Regions from separate parts of the Azospira sp. APE16 genome, predicted to be linked through region 1. Evidence: predicted binding sites of a transcription regulator. Region 1 holds the regulator's gene; the other holds the start of a gene.
The links. Region 1 encodes FNR, which switches genes on or off when oxygen is low (the NO sensors DNR and NnrR bind a similar motif). Its sites were predicted from a motif close to TTGANCTAGNTCAA; they were not measured.
Positions count from the first base shown of each region.

Region 2: the regulator FNR is predicted to act here: its motif matches at 5,320-5,333, upstream of nirJ (heme d1 biosynthesis radical SAM protein NirJ).

Region 1 is NZ_CP179682.1:2,918,007-2,927,316, forward strand. It holds gene ACLSSQ_RS13920 (heavy metal translocating P-type ATPase) at 1-1,892, opposite strand, end outside; gene ACLSSQ_RS13925 (universal stress protein) at 2,076-2,504, opposite strand; gene ACLSSQ_RS13930 (sulfite exporter TauE/SafE family protein) at 2,524-3,210, opposite strand; gene hemN (oxygen-independent coproporphyrinogen III oxidase) at 3,340-4,737, opposite strand; gene fnr (fumarate/nitrate reduction transcriptional regulator Fnr) at 4,889-5,635, shown strand; gene ACLSSQ_RS13945 (hemerythrin domain-containing protein) at 5,732-6,310, opposite strand; gene ACLSSQ_RS13950 (SirB2 family protein) at 6,321-6,707, opposite strand; gene ACLSSQ_RS13955 (NnrS family protein) at 6,727-7,944, opposite strand; gene ACLSSQ_RS13960 (hypothetical protein) at 7,960-9,258, opposite strand.
Region 2 is NZ_CP179682.1:1,349,207-1,358,516, forward strand. It holds gene ACLSSQ_RS06600 (adenylosuccinate synthase) at 1-1,214, shown strand, start outside; tRNA gene ACLSSQ_RS06605 (tRNA-Leu) at 1,481-1,567, opposite strand; tRNA gene ACLSSQ_RS06610 (tRNA-Leu) at 1,812-1,898, opposite strand; gene rnr (ribonuclease R) at 2,038-4,425, shown strand; gene ACLSSQ_RS06620 (tRNA pseudouridine(65) synthase TruC) at 4,442-5,188, opposite strand; gene nirJ (heme d1 biosynthesis radical SAM protein NirJ) at 5,390-6,565, shown strand; gene ACLSSQ_RS06630 (cytochrome D1 domain-containing protein) at 6,562-8,160, shown strand; gene ACLSSQ_RS06635 (response regulator) at 8,340-8,708, opposite strand; gene ACLSSQ_RS06640 (methyl-accepting chemotaxis protein) at 8,727-9,310, opposite strand, start outside.

The DNA of each region.
Region 1 (9,310 bases):
GCGATCAGGCCCAGGGCCACGCTGCCACCGGCCTGCTGTTCGGCCAGCACCACCACCGTCTTGCCCTGTCCCTGCAAGGCAGCAAGGACGCCATTCTCCACCGATGCACCCCGCTCCGCCGCCCAGGACGGGCTGCCCAGCAGCAGGGCCCGGGAGGACACCGCCCCTTCGACCCCGTGGCCGGCCACGGCGGCAAAGCCGCTCACCGCCTGCATCGCCAGGCCCCGGGCTTTCTGTTCGGCCAGCACGGCCCGGGCCAGGGGATGTTCCGAGCCCTGCTCCAGGGCCGCCGCCAGGGCCAGCACCTCGTCTTCGCTGGCGCCCAGGGCGACGATGTCGGTCACCGCCGGTTCGCCCCGGGTCAGGGTGCCGGTCTTGTCCACCGCCAGCACTTTCAGTTTTTCCGCCCGCTCCAGGGCTTCCGCATTCTTCACCAGGATGCCGGCGGCGGCGCCCCGGCCGGTGCCCACCATGATGGCGGTGGGCGTGGCCAGGCCCAGGGCGCAGGGGCAGGCGATGACCAGCACCGCCACCGCATTGACCAGGGCGGTGGTGAAATCACCCCCCAGCCACCACCACAGGCCGAAGGTGACCAGGGCGATGGCGCAGACCACCGGCACGAAAATGGCAGAGATTTTGTCGGCCAGCCGCTGCACCGGGGCCTTGGAGCCCTGGGCCTCGGCCACCAGGCGGATGATGCCGGCCAGCAGGGTGTGTTCGCCGACCCCGGTGGCACGGCAGCGCAGCATACCCTGGCCGTTGCTGGTGGCGGCGAAGACACCGTCGCCCGCCTGCTTGCCCACAGGCATGGACTCGCCGGTGAGCATGGCTTCATTGACGCTGGAAGCGCCCTCGATCACCTCCCCATCCACCGGCACCGCTTCGCCGGGGCGGACGATGAAGACGTCGCCGGGAATGAGCAGGGCCACGTCCAGCTCCACCAGTTCACCATTGCGTTCGACCCGGGCGGTCTTGGGCTGCAGGCGCACCAGTGCTTCCAGGGCGGCAGTGGTCTTGGCCTTGGCCCGGGCCTCCAGCAGCTTGCCCAGCAGCACCAGGGTGATGACGGCGGCGGAAGCCTCGAAATAGACGTGCTGGTGCTCCAGGCCGGCCAGGGTCACCACCAGGGAAAAGACGTAGGCCATGGTGGTGCCCAGGGCCACCAGCACGTCCATGTTGGCGCCACCGCCGCGCAGGGCTTTGTAGGCGCCGTCGTAGAAGCGCCAGCCGATCCAGAACTGCACCGGGGTGGCCAGCAGCAGTTGCAGCCAGCGGGGCAGCAGATCGCTGTGGCCATGTTCCGGCGCCGGGCCGAACATGGTGACCATCTGGGCCACCAGGGGCAGGGTGAGCAGGGCAGAGATGAAGAAGCGCCGCTTCTCGGCAGCATAATGGGCGGCCTTGCGGGCCTTTTCCTCTTCCCGGGTGGTGTCGCTGGCGACCCGGGCGCCGAAGCCGGCCTTTTCCACGGCGCTGATCAGCCGGGCCGTCTCCACCAGACCCGGCACGTAGCGGATGCGGGCCCGCTCGGCGGCCAGGTTCACCGCCCCTTCGACGCCGGGCAGGCGGTTCAGCACCTTCTCGATGCGGGCCGCGCAGGCGGCGCAGGTCATGCCCGTGAGTTCCAGTTCCACCGTGGCCGGCGGCACGGAAAAGCCGGCCTTCTCGATGGCTTCCACCACCCGCTGGGGCGTGGTTTCCCCGCCGCTCAAGGCGACGCTGGCCCGCTCCGCCGCCAGATTGACGCTGGCCTCCACGCCAGGCAGGCGGTTGAGCACTTTCTCGATGCGGGCCGAACAGGCGGCGCAGGTCATGCCGGCAATGGGCAGGTCGAGGCGGGAGGATGAAGGAGCGGCAGGGGACTGGGACACGGGCAACTCGGCAAGAAACATTAGCAATGGCTAATTATGGGCGCAGGCGCCCTTAGCCGCCAGTAACAGAGGGGCTCAAACCCCATGGTTACAGACCGCCGGCACGGCCAGGGGTTTCTTCGTTGCGCGGGGATGGACGCAGCCCTCCTCCCCGCCCGCTCATGCCGGGGATCAGGCCGGCTGCGCTGGCAGACGGCCTGCCGCCTATTTCACCAGCAGGACGGGCACCGTGGTTTCATGCACCACCCGGGTGGCCACCGAGCCCATGACGGCCCCGGCGATGGCGCTCCAGCCGTGGCTGCCGAGCAGCACCAGGTCGGCCCCCAGTTCAGCGGCCTGATGGGCGATGACGGCCCCCGGCTGGCCCACGTGGATGTGCCGCTGGTAGGCCACCCCGGCGGCCTTGAGCTTGGCCTCGGCCGCCTCCAGGCGTTCCACGCTGTCCTCCCGGTAGTAGCGCTCCAGGGTTTCGTGGCCCAGGTGGCGCTGCACCCGGCCGTCGGGAATGGGCGGATGCACGTAGAGCAGGTGCACCGTCGGCACTTCCCGGTACCAGGAGAGGCGGGAAATCAGGTGATCCACGGCCCGCAGGGAACAAGCGGAACCATCGACCGCCAGCAGGAAATTCAGCATCGTCTGCTCCTCAGCATTTCTAGATGTTATGGGCCAGGCGCCAGGCACCCAGCAGGCCCCACAGGCCGAAGCCGAGCACGCTCAGCCCGGCGATGCCGCGCACCCAGGGGCGCCGCACGAAATCCTTCAGCCGCGCCGCCAGGAGGCCGGCCAGCAGCAGATTGGGCAGGGTGCCCAAGCCGAAGGCCAGCATTACCGCGCCGCCCCGGGCGGCGCTGCCGCTCACCAGGGCGGTGGTCAGCACACTGTATACCAGACCGCAGGGCAGCCAGCCCCACAGCAAGCCCAGGGGAAAGGCCTGGGTCGGGCTGCGGGCGGGCAGAAAACGTTTGGAAAAGGGCTGCAGACGGCGCCACAGGCCCTGGCCTGCCCGCTCGGTCCACGCCAGGGCCTGGGTGGCACCGAGCAGATAGAGGCCCAGGGCTACCAGCATCAGGTTGGCCAGCACGTAGAGCACCAGGCGCAGGGACCATTGCTCTCCCAGGTGGGCGCCGGCCGCGCCGACGGCCCCCGCCAGGAGGCCGGCCAGGCCATAGCTGGCGATACGCCCCAGGTTGTAGGCCAGATGCAGGGACCAGCGGCTGCCTCCGACCTGCCCCAGGGACAGGGCGCCGACGATGCCGCCGCACATGCCGATGCAGTGGGTGCCGCCGAGAAAGCCGACGAGGAGGACGGAAAGCAGGGTGGGCAGGAAGGAGTCAGCCACGTGGGAGCGCCGTGCGGAAAGTGAAAAAGGCCATGGCCAAAATTATACCGGGCACTGGGGTTTCCCCCAGCGCCCGGCTTTTCCCCCCTGAGGCTTGCCTCAAGTTAAACGCGGTATCCCGTAGCCCGGTCAGATGACCTTGCTGTAACGGGTGCGCTGCCGATCGGCGCGCAGATATTTGTCGAACACCATGGAGATGGCCCGCACCAGGAGACGTCCCGGGGGCAGCACGGTGATCCATTTGTCGTCCACCTTCACCAGCCCGCCCCGCTCCAGTTCCTTCAGGTCCTCCAGTTCGGCGGCGAAGTACTTCTTGAAGTCGATCAGGTGGGCGATTTCGATGGACTCGGTGGAGATTTCGAAATGGCACATCAGGGCCTGGATGATGGAACGGCGCAGCAGGTCGTCGGCGGTCAGCTCGATGCCCCGCAGCACCGGCAGCACGCCGGCGTCCAGGCGGTCGTAGTACTCGTCCAGGGTGCGGTAGTTCTGGCTGTAGGTGGGCCCCACCTTGGCGATGGAGGAAATGCCGAAGGACAGCATGTCGCAGTCCGCATGGGTGGAGTAGCCCTGGAAATTGCGGTGCAGCCGGCCCTGGCGCTGGGCCACGGCCAGCTCGTCGTCCGGCTTGGCGAAGTGGTCCATGCCGATGAAGACGTAGCCGGCATCGGTCAGCTTCTTGATGGCCAGGGAGAGCAGCTGCAGGCGCGTGTCGGCGTTGGGCAGGTCGCTCTCGTTGATGCGCCGCTGGGGCTTGAAGAGGCCCGGCAGGTGGGCATAGTTGTAGATGGAGAGACGCTCCGGGTCCATAGCCAGGACCCGCTCCAGGGTGCGGTTGAAGCCCATCACCGTCTGGTGGGGCAGGCCGTAGATGAGGTCCACGCTGATGGACTTGAAGCCGCTCTTGCGCGCCTGGTCCATCACCGTGAAGGTTTCTTCCTCGGTCTGGATGCGATTGATGGCCTGCTGCACCCGCTCGTCGAAATCCTGGACGCCCAGGCTCATGCGGTTGAAGCCCAGCTCGCCGAGCAGGGCCACGGTGGGCCGGTCCACCTTGCGCGGATCCACTTCGATGGAAATCTCGGCCCCATCCACCAGCTTGAAATGGCGGTGGGTGAGGTCCATCAGCTGGTGCATTTCCTCATGGGAGAGGAAGGTGGGCGTGCCGCCGCCCCAGTGCAGCTGGGAGACTTCCCGATCCCCGTCCAGCAGGTACTCGGCCTGCAGGGCCATCTCCTTGCCCAGGTACTTGATGTACTTGGCGCTGCGGCCGTGATCCTTGGTGATGATCTTGTTACAGGCGCAGTAGTAGCAGATGGTGTTACAGAAGGGGATGTGGAAGTATAATGACAGCGGTCGGCTGATACCGCCGATGTTGCGTTTGCCCAACCACAGCTTCAGGGCCTCGGCATCGAAGGCTTCGACAAAACGGTCAGCCGTCGGATAGGACGTGTAGCGCGGTCCATTGACGTCGAAGCGGCGGATGATCTGGGGATCGAAAACCAGGTTGTTGGCGGTAAATGTCATTGAAAAACAGTCGTTGCAGAACCACACATTAGGTGCGGCTTATTATCGTGGTGCAGGAACTGGGGCACGTTGACCTGGATCAAAGGCTTCCAAAGGGCCTTCCGGCGCAGGTTACCACCATCCGAACGCCCTTGGCCCAGCGAGGAACAGCATGCCGTTGAAGAAGACCAGCGCCCAAGAAATTACCCTGTCGGTCATCAAGACCGCCTGCTCGAACTGTAACCTGCAAGAACTGTGTCTTCCCTACGGTCTCAACGAGACCGAGATGTCCAAGCTGGACGAACTGGTCAGCACCCGCCGCAAGATCAAGCGCGGTGACCACCTGTACCGGGCCGGGGAGGCCTTCGAATCCATCTACGCCATCCGCGCCGGTTTCTTCAAGACCGACGTGCTGCTGGAAGACGGCCGCGACCAGGTCACCGGCTTCCAGATGGCCGGCGAGCTGCTGGGCCTGGACGGCATCAGCACCGAACACCATTCCTGTAACGCGGTGGCCCTGGAAGACAGTGAAGTCTGCATCATCCCCTTCCCCCGCCTGGAAGGCCTGTCCCGGGAGATCGTGGCCCTGCAGCACCACTTCCACAAGGTGATGAGCCGGGAGATCGTGCGCGACCATGGGGTCATGATGCTGCTCGGCACCATGCGGGCAGAAGAACGGCTGGCCGCCTTCCTCCTCAATCTCTCCCAGCGCTTCACCGCCCGCGGCTATTCCCACGCCGAGTTCTACCTGCGCATGACCCGGGAAGAAATCGGCAGCTACCTGGGCCTCAAGCTGGAAACCGTTTCCCGCGCCTTCTCCCGCTTCCAGGAAGAAGGTCTGATCGCCGTGCAGCAGAAGCACATCCGCATCCTGGACATCCCGGGCCTGAAAAAGCTGATGACCCACCAGTCGGCCTGATCCCGGACAAGCGTCAAACAAAAAAGCGGCTCCGCGGAGCCGCTTTTTTTATTGCCCGGATTATTGCCCGGGCTTAGTCCAGGAGTGCCGGCAGTCCTACTGCTCCCCTTCCGGAAACACCGCCCCCCGCCGCGCCGCCATGCTGCGGCCGACGGCGGCCGCCTGCTCGGGGGACAGCAGGCGCCGCCCCAGGGGCAGCAGCTCCCGGGTTTCCAGATCGATGTGTCCCAGATAAAGCTCGGCCAGCCCTTCCACCATGGCCGCCGGCAGGGCCTCGCTGCATTCCCCCGGCTGGGCCGCGACGATGGCCTGCAGGCGGGCCAGCACCTCATCCCGCGCCCGGTCCATGCGCCGGTGATCGGCCAGGATGCGCTCGATGAGGGCCTCCACCTGGGCCGCCACCGCCGCTTCCCGGGCCACCGCCTGGCTCGCCCGCAGGGCGGGAAAGAGGTCATCCTCCTCGTCCGCATGGTGATGGGGAGCGGCCACGGAGAAATAGCGCAGCACGCCCTGGGCCGCCTCCCGGGCAGCCTGGTCAGCGCCGTGCCGGGGCAGGTGCTGCACCAGGCGACGCAGGGTCTCGATCTGGGCCTGGATGCGACCGTGGCAGGCATCCAGCATTTCCAGGGGTTCGTCGAAACTGGGGGCGGCGGCGCCCAACAGGCTGTGGCTCATGCAATTCCTTTCACAGACCGGCGAAGAAGCCGGCGGGATGACGCGTCAGGGCAACGGAAACGATATAGGCGAAACACGACAGGGCCATGACGAAAAAGATGCCCCGCACCGCCTTGCTGCGCCCCCGCTTGAGGGCCACGCTGCCGCAGCCGATGTAGGCCAGCAGGGCCAGCACCTTGGCCGTCAGCCAGCCCTGGACGAAGGGATACTGGCCGGAGAGAAAGGCCAGGGCCAGGGCGCTGCCGAGCAGCAGGGTATCCACCACATGGGGCGCCACCCGCGGCAGGCGCCCCTGCAGTCGAGGCGACTCCTGCAGCATCCAGAATCCGCGCAGGAGGAATCCGAGGCCGGAGAGGACGACGCAGGTGATGTGCAGATGCTTGAGGGCCAGGTACATGGGATGGCTCCGCGATCCGTCAGCCGGGCTGGCCGTCGGGCCGGGGCCGCAGGTACATGGCGCCGTGGCGCCGCACCCACAGGGCGAACACCAGCAGCCAGGCCAGGCTGGCCAGCCACTGCAGGTTGAAGGGGCCGGACAGGGGCAGGAACTCGCCGGCGATGCGCAGCAGGGGCACGCTCTGGAACAGCCAGAACAGGGGCCAGGTGGTCTGATCCCCGGCGTTGATGGGCCGGCCCGAATGCCCCAGGGTGACCCGGGTGACCATGCCCAGCAGCATGGAAACGAAATAGCCGATACTGATGGCGTGCAGGGGCGCCAGGCCGCCGAAGCTGCCGCCCAGCGCCAGGGCCAGTCCCTGGCAGGCATAGAGCACCAGCCCCAGGCCCAGCCAGACGGTGGCGCCATGGATCATGGCCAGCATGGGCACCGCCAGGCTGCGCCGAAGCTGCCACTTCCAGGAGAAATGAATGACCACAGCGGCGGCAACGGCGTCCGGCAGCCACAGGGCTCCGTGCCAGCCGACCAGGGCCAGCAGGGCGTGGCCGAGGAAACAGGCCAGCACCAGCCACAGCAGGGGCATGGGCCGGTAGATGGTGTAGTTCTTCAGCACCGCTGCAGTGAAGAAGGGCAGCATGCGATGGCTGACGATGAAGAACACCGGCAGTAGGCAGCCCCACAGCCCCAGCTCGATGCCGGCCCGCACCCCGTCGCCGGCCATGACCGCCAGGCCCCAGGCATAGGCCCAGAGGGCGACCAGGCCCAGCCCCAGGGCGGCCAGCAACGCGTAGGCGTGGGAACGGTCCGGTGCGAAGCCCCGGGGCTGGGGCCAGGTCACGGCCCGGGCCAGGGCGACCAAGCCCCACAGCCAGCCGAGGGACGCCACCACCAGGCCGGACACGGCCAGGGGCGCCGCCAGCAGGCCGCCCCAGAAGAGCAGCCAGCCGCCGGCCAGCAGAGCGAAGGCCGGCAGGTACTGGCCCCGCGTCAGGGCCGGGGCGCTCACCCACTTGGGCAGGGCCGTCATGAGAAAACCGAAGATGAAGGGCGGGAACAAGCCGAACAGCATCAGGGCCCCATGCAGCCAGATGCCGGGCAGGGCCCAGGCCGGAGCCCCATAGAGGCCGGCATAGCGGCCGCCCAGGTCCACCGCCCAGAACAGCACCGCCAGCAGGCTCTGCAGGGCGCCGAGGGCGAACATGACCCGGTGGGGGGCGCTGAAAAAGGCCTTGAACATGGAATCTCCGAAAAATCAGGCAGCCGTGGCGAGCTGCTCGCCGATATGCCGTAGATGCCGCCGATAGACCTGCAGGCAGCGCCAGAGGTTCACCAGCAGCCACAGGTTGGACAGCAGCAGGGCCAGTCCGGCCGGCCAGGCGAACCAGGCGGGGCGGACCACGGCGGCCAGCAGCAGGACCAGGGAAGCGGCATGGGCCGCCATCTGCCGCGCCATGGCGCTCTCGGCCAGGATGCGCTTCATGTTCGGCGCCAGCACCCGGCCCTGGCCCGCGTTCTGCAGATGCAGCCAGATGAGAAAGGGCACGATTTTGTACAGCATGCCGGTGATCACCGACATGAACCCGCCCACCAGCAGGAGCATGCCCAGCAGCAGGGGCAGCCCGGGCCACAGGCCCAGGGCCGGCCACAGCTGCCCCACCGCCCACAGGGCCGCCCCGCCGACGGCGCAGGCCAGCCCCAGCCGCCAGTAGCGCTGGGTGGCATCGAGCCGGGCCCGCTTGCTGCGCACCAGCAACCACAGGGTCGCCAGGGCAAAGGTGCCGCAACCGGCCGCCACCAGGGCCGCCAGGAGGGGGGCACCGCCCCAGCCGGCCGCCTCGGCGCCGCTCCACAGGGCCAGCAGCAGGAACAGCAGGGGCGCCAGGAGCCGGGTCAGCCAGCCGGGAAAAGCCGGCGTCAGGAGGAACATGGGCACCACCACGTAGGCGACGCCGGACAGCAGCAGCACGCCCCAGCCCACCAGGCCCCAGGCCAGGTGGATGCCGGTGATTTCCAGCAGGGGCCAGGACAGCCCCCAGGCCAGGTTGACCAGCATGGACAGGCCCAGCAGCACCGTCACGCCGAGGCCGGCCACGGCCAGCTTGAGGGCCCACTGGATGGTGCTGCCCATGGGAATCTGGGCCAGGGCCCGGCCGACGGCAACGAGGAAGATGAGGACGCCGCCGCCGAGACACAACAGGGCGCCCTGGAACAGTTCGCTGCGGTAGGTGAGGAAGCCCCCCACCAGGAACAGCAGCCCCAGGGTAAGCAGGCCGTGCACCGCCCGGGCCACGCCCAGGGGCCGGGCCACGCCGGCGCCGGTGGCCACCGGCAGGATCTGCAGCAGGGCGCCGACCATGGTCTGCAACATGAAGCCGGCCGTCAGCAGATGGGTGAAGGCCAGGGCCCCGGCGGTCCAGCGGGAGGCCAGCAGCTCCGGCCCGAGGATCAGCAGGAGCAGGCCGGCGGCCGCCGCGAACAGGGGGGCGCTGAGAAAGAAGCGCAGGGGCGCCGCCAGGGGCGGGGCCTGGTCGAAGGACAGCATGGCTTGCATGGGAAGCGTCCTGGGCGGCGGCGTGACGATCAGCGGCGACGGGCCGGCGCCA
Region 2 (9,310 bases), 1.6 Mb from region 1:
GTTTCCAGGGCGGGCACAATGCCGGCCACACCCTGGTGGTGGGCGAGCGCGAATACAAGCTGAACCTGGTGCCCTCCGGCATCGTGCGCGACGGCGTGCAGTGCTACATCGGCAACGGCGTAGTGCTGGACATCCAGCATCTGCTGGCCGAAATCAAGATCCTGGAAGAGGGCGGCCTGGACGTGCGTTCCCGCCTCAAGGTCAGCCCCGGCTGTCCCCTGATCCTGCCCTACCACTCCGCCATCGACAAGGCGCGGGAAGCCGCCAAGTGCGCCGACCAGAAGATCGGCACCACCGGCAAGGGCATCGGTCCGGCCTATGAAGACAAGGTGGCCCGCCGCGGCCTGCGGGTGTACGACCTGTTCAACCCGGAGCGCTTCGCCGCCAAGCTGAAGGAAGTGATGGAGTACCACAACTTCATCCTGACCAAGATGCTGGGTGCCGAGCCCGTTTCCTACGAAGCCGTGCTGGAACAGGCCCTGGCCAATGCGGAACAGATCAAGCCCCTGGTGGCCGACGTCTCCGCTGCCATCTACGAATCCAACAAGGCCGGCCAGAACCTGCTGTTCGAAGGCGCCCAGGGCACCCTGCTGGACATCGACCACGGCACCTATCCCTTCGTCACCTCCAGCAACTGCGTTGCCGGCCAGGCGGCAGCGGGCGCCGGCGTCGGCCCCGGCATGCTGCATTACGTGCTGGGCATCACCAAGGCCTACTGCACCCGCGTCGGCGGCGGTCCGTTCCCCTCCGAGCTGGATATCGAAACCGCCGGCTGTCCCGGCCACCAGATGTCCACCAAGGGCAAGGAATTCGGCACCGTCACCGGTCGCAAGCGCCGCTGTGGCTGGTTCGATGCCGCCGCCCTGCGCCGCTCCGCCCGCATCAACGGCGTCACCGGCCTGTGCATCACCAAGCTGGACGTGCTCGACGGCCTGGAAGAGCTGCACATCTGCACCGGCTACAAGCTGGACGGCAAGGTGCTGGACCTGCTGCCCATCGGTGCCGACGAAGTGGCCCGCTGCGAGCCCATCTACGAAACCATGCCCGGCTGGAAGGAAACCACCTTCGGCGCCAAGCGCTGGGAAGACCTGCCGGCCACGGCCCAGGCCTACCTGGACCGCATTCAGACCCTGTGCGAGATTCCCATCGACATCGTCTCCACCGGTCCGGAGCGGGACGAAACCATCCTCAAGCGGCATCCCTTCGCCGCCTGAGCGAAAAAGCCGGCGTCAGAGCGCCGGCTTTTTTCTTTAACCTGAGTGTCGTCCTGATTGTCGTCAACTCCCCTTAAGCTTGCCGGCAGCCAGTATCGCCGGGTGCATTCGTGCCCTGCGACTGCGGGAGGTGCGTACTCTGCCGCCGCGAATGGGGACGGTGGTGCGGGGAGGGGGGAGTGCCGGACCGGCAGCCGTTGCGGAAGCGGGGCCGGAAAAGCAAAAAGCCGAAAATCCTTGAAGAATTTTCGGCTTTGCCTGAACCTTGGTGCCCAGGAGAGGACTCGAACCTCCACAGTGTTGCCACCGCCAGGACCTGAACCTGGTGCGTCTACCAATTCCGCCACCTGGGCAGGTGTCGAAAAGAGCCCGCATTATAATGAAGCCTGCGGTACTACCGCAAGAGGAAAAATGATTAATTTTTTACCGTCGCTGCAGAACCCGATTTTTGCCATGGCTGTCGCCCCCATGTCGTCCTTGCGGATGGCAGGGCAGGGTGCGTCCCGGCTGGCGGGAATTGTGGCGGCTGGGGAAACCCGTGCAAACGGGAAGCAGAAAAACAAAAAGCCGGCAAAAGCCGGCTTGATGTCTGAAACCTGGTGCCCAGGAGAGGACTCGAACCTCCACAGTGTTGCCACCGCCAGGACCTGAACCTGGTGCGTCTACCAATTCCGCCACCTGGGCAGGTGTCGAAGAAGGCGCGATTATAAGGTAAATAAAGACCATGTCAACTAGAAAACTATCCAAAACCAGAAAAAACGATCCCTTCTTTGAAAGGGAGTGCCAAAAGTACGAGATTCCCCTGCCGTCCCGGGAATACACCATGCAGCTGCTGCAGGACCAGGGACGCCCCGTTTCCTTCGACCAGCTGGTGGCCCTGCTGGACATCAGCCGGGATGAGGAGGACCTCTTCCAGCGCCGTCTCAACGCCATGGAGCGGGACGGCCAGCTGCTGCGCAACCGCAAGAACTCCTACATCCTGCCGGAGAAGGCGGACCTGATTCCGGGCAAGGTGGAAGGCCATCCGGACGGCTTCGGCTTCGTCAAACCGGATGATGGCAGCGACGACCTGTTCCTCGAGCCCAAGCAGATGGACAAGGTGCTGCACGGCGACCGGGTGCTGGTGCGCTGCATCGGCCTGGACCGCCGCGGCCGCCGCGAGGCCACCATCGTCGAAGTGCTGGAGCGGGCCAACACCCGCCTGGTGGGCCGGCTCATGGAAGAGCACGGCATTCAGTTCGTGGTGGCCGAGAACAAGCGCATCAGCCAGGACATCCTGATTCCCCCCGCCGCCATGACCGACAAGCGGGCCAAGCTCAAGGCCCGGCCCGGCAATGTGGTGATGGTGGAAATCCTGGAGCAGCCCTCCCGCTATTCCCAGCCCATCGGCCGCATTGTCGAGATTCTCGGCAACTATGCCGACCCGGGCATGGAAATCGAAATCGCCCTGCGCAAGCACGACCTGCCCTTCGAGTTTTCCAAGGAAGCCCAGGCTGAAAACAAGGCGGTGCCGGACAAGGTCAAGAAGAGCGACTTCAAGGGCCGCGAAGACCTGCGTGAGCTGCCCCTGGTGACCATCGACGGCGAGACCGCCCGGGACTTCGACGATGCGGTCTTCTGCGAGAAGGTGGGCCGGGGCTGGCGCCTGGTGGTGGCCATCGCCGACGTCTCCCATTACGTGCGCCCGGGCATGGCCCTGGACCAGGAGGCCTACGACCGGGGCAACTCGGTGTATTTCCCGCGGCGGGTCATTCCCATGCTGCCGGAGAAGCTTTCCAACGGCATCTGCTCCCTCAATCCGGACGTGGAACGGCTGGCCATGGTGTGCGACATGAACATCAGCGCCACCGGCAGCATTGGCAAGTACCGCTTCTACCCGGCCGTGTTCCGCTCCCATGCCCGCCTCACCTACAACCAGGTGTGGGGCTGGCTGTCCGGCGAAAGCCAGCCGGAGAACGAGGTGCATCAGGCCCTGCAGCCCCACCTGCAGAACCTCTACAAGCTCTTCCAGGTGCTGCTCAAGGCGCGCAAGAAGCGGGGTGCCATCGACTTCGAGACGGTGGAAACCCAGATGCTGTTCAACGCCCAGGGCAAGATCGAGAACATCGTGCCCGTGGTGCGCAACGACGCCCACCGCCTGATCGAGGAATGCATGCTGGCGGCCAACGTCTGCGCCTCCGGCTTCCTGCATGAGCACAAGCAGGCCTGCCTGTACCGGGTGCACCAGGGACCGACGCCGGAAAAGCTGGAGAACCTGCGGGCCTTCCTCGGCGAATTCGGCTTCTCCCTGGCCGGCGGCGACGAGCCCAAGGCCAAGGATTACGCCGAGCTGCTGGAAAAGATCCAGGGCCGTCCCGACACCCAGCTGCTGCAGACGGTGATGCTGCGCTCCCTGCGCCAGGCCCAGTACGCCCCGGAAAACCTGGGCCACTTCGGCCTGGCCTACGAGGCCTACACCCACTTCACCTCGCCCATCCGTCGCTATCCCGACCTGCTGGTGCATCGTGCCATCAAGGCCGTGCTGGCCGGCGAGACCTACAACCCGGGCAAGTGGGAAGACATCGGCCTGCATTGCTCCGGCACCGAGCGCCGGGCCGACGAGGCCACCCGGGACGTGGACAACTGGCTGAAGTGCTTCTACATGAAGGAGCGCATCGGGGAGGAATTCGAGGGCACCATCGCTGGCGTCGCCGCCTTCGGCATCTTTGTCGCCCTGGACGAGGTCTTCGTCGAAGGCATGGTGCACGTTTCCGAACTGGGCGAGGACTACTTCCACTTCGAGCCGGCCAAGCACCAGATGCTGGGCGAACGCAGCGGCAAGCGCTTCCGCCTCGGCGACCGCCTGCGGGTGAAGCTGGTACGGGCCGACCTGGAGTCCGGCCGCATCGACTTCATCCTGGCCCAGGAAAAGAAGGATGGTCCGGCCGGCGACGACGAGGTGGTGACCTGGCGCAAGAACACCACGGGCAAGCCAGCCCTGGGGGCAGCTGCTCCGCAAGGCAAGCCCCGTGCGGGTTCCGGCGGTGGCAAGCCCGGCAAGTCCGCCCCTGGCGGCAAAGCGGGCGGTCCGGGTCAGGGCGGTCATCGCGGCAAGAGTCCGGCCGCTGCCAAGACGGGCGCTCCCAAGCGGAGCGGCAAGGGCGGGGCGAAGGGCGGCAGCAAGTCCGCCAGCAGGGGCGGCGCCAACAACGGCGGCCGCAAGGGGCGCTAGGCCCCGTTGCCGTGTCTCAGGTCTGGCCGGCGAGTCCCGCCGGCAGGGCCTGGGCCCAGCCCAGCTCGGCCACCAGCCGGGCGAAATCGCCCTCCAGGGGCGCTTCCAGCAGCAGGGGGGCGCCGCTGGCCGGGTGTCTCACTTCCAGACGCAGGCAGGCCAGCAGCAGGCGCGGGCAGGCGAAGTGCTGGGCGAAGAAGCGGTTGTGCTTGCCCTTGCCGTAGGTGGCGTCGCCGATGATGGGATGGGCGATGTGCTTGAGATGGCGCCGCAGCTGGTGCTGCCGGCCGGTGGCCGGCTCCAGTTCAAGCAGGGCGTAGCGGCTGCTGGGATAGCGGTCCACCGCCAGCGGCAGTTCCACCGTGGCCAGGCGCCGGTAGCGGGTGAGGGCGGCCTGGGGCTCCCGGTTCATGCGCTCCCCCTGCCATTCCCCGTCGTCGAACTGGCGGCTGAGGGCATGGTCGATGACGCCGGCTTCCTCCGGATGGCCGCGCACCACCGCCACATAGGTCTTGTGCACCGTCTGGGCCTCGAACTGGCGCCCCAGTTCCCGGGCCATGTCGCTGCTGAGGGCGAACAGCAGCACGCCGGAAGTGCCCCGGTCCAGGCGATGGGCCGGGTAGACCCACTGGCCGATCTGGTCCCGCAGCAGCTGCACGGCGAAGCGGGTCTCGTGCCGGTCCACCAGGGAGCGGTGCACCAGCAGGCCGGGGGGCTTGTGGATGGCGATCAGGTGCTCGTCGCGGTAGATAATCGGCAGCATCCGCTCGGTTTTCCTCGGTAACGGTGGTGGCAAAGGGGAGGGGCATCCTAGCAGGAATTGCTGCCCGAGGGCTTCCCGCCGGCCTCTCCGTATCCGCCGAAGGCCGCCCTGGCGCCCATCCCGCAGCTGTCTTGATGCGTATCAACGACGCCCCATTTCTTCCCGCGTTCAATGGCAGCCACGATCTCCAGGGAAGAAAAAATGTTCCGCATCTCCCAATTCATGGACGAGCTGGTGACCCCCAGCACCGTCGGCCCCCGCCGCAATCCGCCCGGGCCGGTGGTGATCTGGAACCTGGTGCGCCGCTGCAACCTCACCTGCAAGCACTGCTACTCCATCTCCGCCGACAAGGATTTTCCCGGCGAACTGAACACCGAGCAGGTGTTCACCGTGATGGACGACCTCAAGGCCTTCCGCGTGCCGGTGCTGATCCTCTCCGGCGGCGAGCCCCTGCTGCGGCCCGACATCTTCGACATCGCCCGCCGCGCCAAGGGCATGGGCTTCTACGTCGGCCTTTCCTCCAACGGCACCCTCATCAACGAAGCCAATATCGACGCCATCGCCGACATCGGCTTCGACTACGTGGGCGTCAGCCTGGACGGCATCAAGGAGACCCACGACAGGTTCCGCCGCCTGGAAGGGGCTTTCGACGCCTCCCTGGCCGGCATCCGCCTGTGCAAGGAACAGGGCATCAAGGTGGGCGTGCGCTACACCATGACCCAGGACAACGCCCACGACCTGCCCGGCCTGCTCAAGCTGATCGAGGCCGAGGGCATCGACAAGTTCTACTTCTCCCACCTCAACTACGCCGGCCGGGGCAACAAGAACCGGGCCACCGACACCCATCACCTGGCCACCCGCCAGGCCATGGACCTGCTTCTGGACACCTGCTGGGAATACAGCCAAATGAGCCGGCAGGGTGGCCCGCACAAGGAATTCGTCACCGGCAACAACGACGCCGACGGCGTGTACCTGCTGCGCTGGGTGGCCCGCCGCTTCCCGGACAAGGTCTCCCACATCCGCGCCAAGCTGGAGCAGTGGGGCGGCAACGCCAGCGGCGTCAATGTGGCCAACATCGACAACCTGGGCAATGTGCATCCGGACACCATGTGGTGGCACCACACCCTGGGCAACGTCAAGGAGCGGCCCTTCTCCACCTTGTGGAACGATCTCTCCGACCCCCTCATGGCCGGCCTCAAGCAGCACCCGCGGCCCGTGGAGGGGCGCTGCGGCGCCTGCGCCTACCTCAACATCTGCAACGGCAACACCCGGGTGCGGGCCCAGCAGCTGACCGGCAATCCCTGGGCCGAAGACCCGGCCTGCTATCTCAGCGACGAAGAAATCGGCGTCAAAAAGGTAACCGAGGTATCCCTATGAAAACCTGCGTCCAGGCCGCCAGGCGGCCATCCTCCCTGGCCTTCTGGCTGTTTTCCGTGCCCCTGGGCCTGGGGGCGTTGTGGCTGGCCAGCCGGCCGGCCCACGCCGCCGATGCCAACGCCCCGGCCCTGTTCCAGCAGCACTGCGCCGCCTGCCACGGTGCCGACCGCCTGGGGGGCATGGGCCCGGCCCTGCTGCCGGAAAACCTGGAACGGCTGAGAAAGGCCGAAGCCCTCAAGACCATCAGGGAAGGCCGGGCCGCCACCCAGATGCCGGCCTTCAAGGACCAGCTGAGCGAGGCCGACATCGCCGCCCTGGCCGACTACGCCTACGCCCCGGTGAACCCCAAGCCCACCTGGACGGAGAAGGACATCCGCGCCTCCCGCATCCAGCATGTGGACGAGAAGACCCTCTCGCCCAAGCCGGTGTTCAAGGCCGACCCCATGAACCTCTTCGTGGTGGTGGAAGGGGGCGACCATCACGTCTCCATCCTCGACGGCGACAAGCTGGAGCCCATCCACCGCTTCCAGTCCCGCTACGCCCTCCACGGCGGGCCCAAGTTCTCCCCCGACGGCCGCTTCGTGTATTTCGCCTCCCGGGACGGCTGGCTGACCAAGTTCGACCTGTGGAACCTGAAAGTGGTGGCCGAGGTGCGGGCCGGCATCAACACCCGCAACGCCGCCGTCTCCGGCGACGGCAAGTACGTCATGGCCGCCAACTACCTGCCCCAGGATCTGGTGCTGTTCGACGCCGACCTCAACCTGATCAAGGTGATGGAGGCGAAGAGCGCCGACGGCAAGGAAAGCTCCCGGGTCTCCGCGGTGTACGACGCCGCCCCGCGCAAGAGCTTCGTCGCCGCCATGAAGGACATGCCCGAGGTCTGGGAAATCAGCTACGACCCGGAAGCCCATCCCATCTACGACGGCCTGGTGCACGACTACCAGTACAAGGAAGGGGTCTCGGTGCCCGGCTTCCTCAACCCCCGCCGCACCCGCCTCACCGATTCCCTGGACGATTTCTTCTTCGACCAGAGCTATTCCGAGGTGATGGGCACCAGCCGGGAAGGCAAGGGCCAGGTGGTGAACCTGGATGCCCGGCGCAAGGTCTCCGAACTGCAGCTCTCCGGCATGCCCCACCTGGGCTCCGGCATCACCTGGAACTGGCAGGGGCGCACCGTGATGGCCTCCACCAACCTCAAGGAAGGCAAGGTGACGGTGATCGACATGAAGGACTGGAAACCGGTGAAGGACATCGTCACCCGGGGAGCCGGCTTCTTCCTGCGCAGCCACGAGAACAGCCGCTACGCCTTCGTCGATTCCATGATGAGCCCGGCCAAGGACACCCTGCAGGTGATCGACAAGGACAAGCTGGAGATCGTCAAGGAACTCAAGCCCGTCCCCGGCAAGACCCTGGCCCACATCGAGTTCACCAAGGACGGCCGTTATGCCCTGGCCAGCCTGTGGGAGATGGATGGCGCCCTGATCATCTACGACGCCAGGACCCTGGAAGAGGTGAAGCGCCTGCCCATGAAGAAGCCCGTGGGCAAGTACAACGTGTGGAACAAGATCACCCGTTCCGAAGGCACCAGCCACTAGGCTGGGCTCGGCAGTCCGGGCTCCGTCGCTCGGGGTCCGCTGCGGGCCCTCCGCTTGCCGCTACGGCGGTGGGGATGGCCTGAGTAAGGGGTGATGGGAAGGGGGGCTGCCCGGCCGGGCAGCAGCGCCCTGGATGTGACCAGGGGAGGCAGGGGCCCGGTAACCCGGGAGCTGTTCCGTCAGAGCCGCTGCAACAGCTTTTCCAGGGCCCGGTGCACCGTTTCCGCCTTGAAGGGCTTGACGATGTAGCCCTGGATGCCGGTCTGGATCAGTTCCCGCACCCGGTTCTGGTCCGCTTCCACGGTGACCATGATCACCGGCATCTGGTGGCCCGCCGCCCGCAGGGCGCGGACGAACTGGCCGCCATCCATGACCGGCATGTTCCAGTCGCTGACGATGGCGTCGATGCCGCCGGCCTGCACCATCTCCAGGCCGGCCTGGCCGTGGGAAGCCTGCTTGACGGCAAAGCCCACCTCCTGGGCGATGGCGGTGAGGATGCCGCGCATGGACTCCACGTCGTCCACCACCAGGAGGGTCTTGGCTGCCATGGCCGGAGCTGACGCCGCCTAGAGGGCGGCGTTCTGGCTTTCGATGTAGGCGAACAGCTCGTCGTACATTTCCACCAGGGCATCCCGCTCGGCGCTGCCTTCGGTCCACTTGCGGGTGGCGGCCAGTTCCAGGGCCGCCCGTTCGGTGGCGGAGCGGCTCGCGATTTCCACCTGCTCGCCGTTGATGATGGCATTGACGTCGGCCCGGGCCTTCTGGGCCAGGGACACCATGCGCATGGAGGTTTCCATCCTGCCGGCACCCTGGCCGATGGTGCCCGCCAGTTCCTCCACCACGGAGGCGGAGCTGGCGGAGCCGGCCAGTTCCTGGCTGAAGGTGTCGGCGGTGCCGCGGGCGTCGGAGACGGCGCCCCCCAGTTCTTCCATGCGCCGGGAGACGTCTTCCATGGCGCCGGAAACGTCGCCGATGGCCTGGGTGATCTCCACCGCGGCCTTCTGGGACTGGTCGGCCAGCTTGCGCACCTCGTCGGCCACCACGGCAAAGCCGCGGCCCGTCTCGCCGGCCCGGGCCGCCTCGATGGCGGCGTTGAGGGCCAGCAGGTTGGTCTGCTTGGCGATGGCGTCGATGTGGCCGGTCAGCTGGC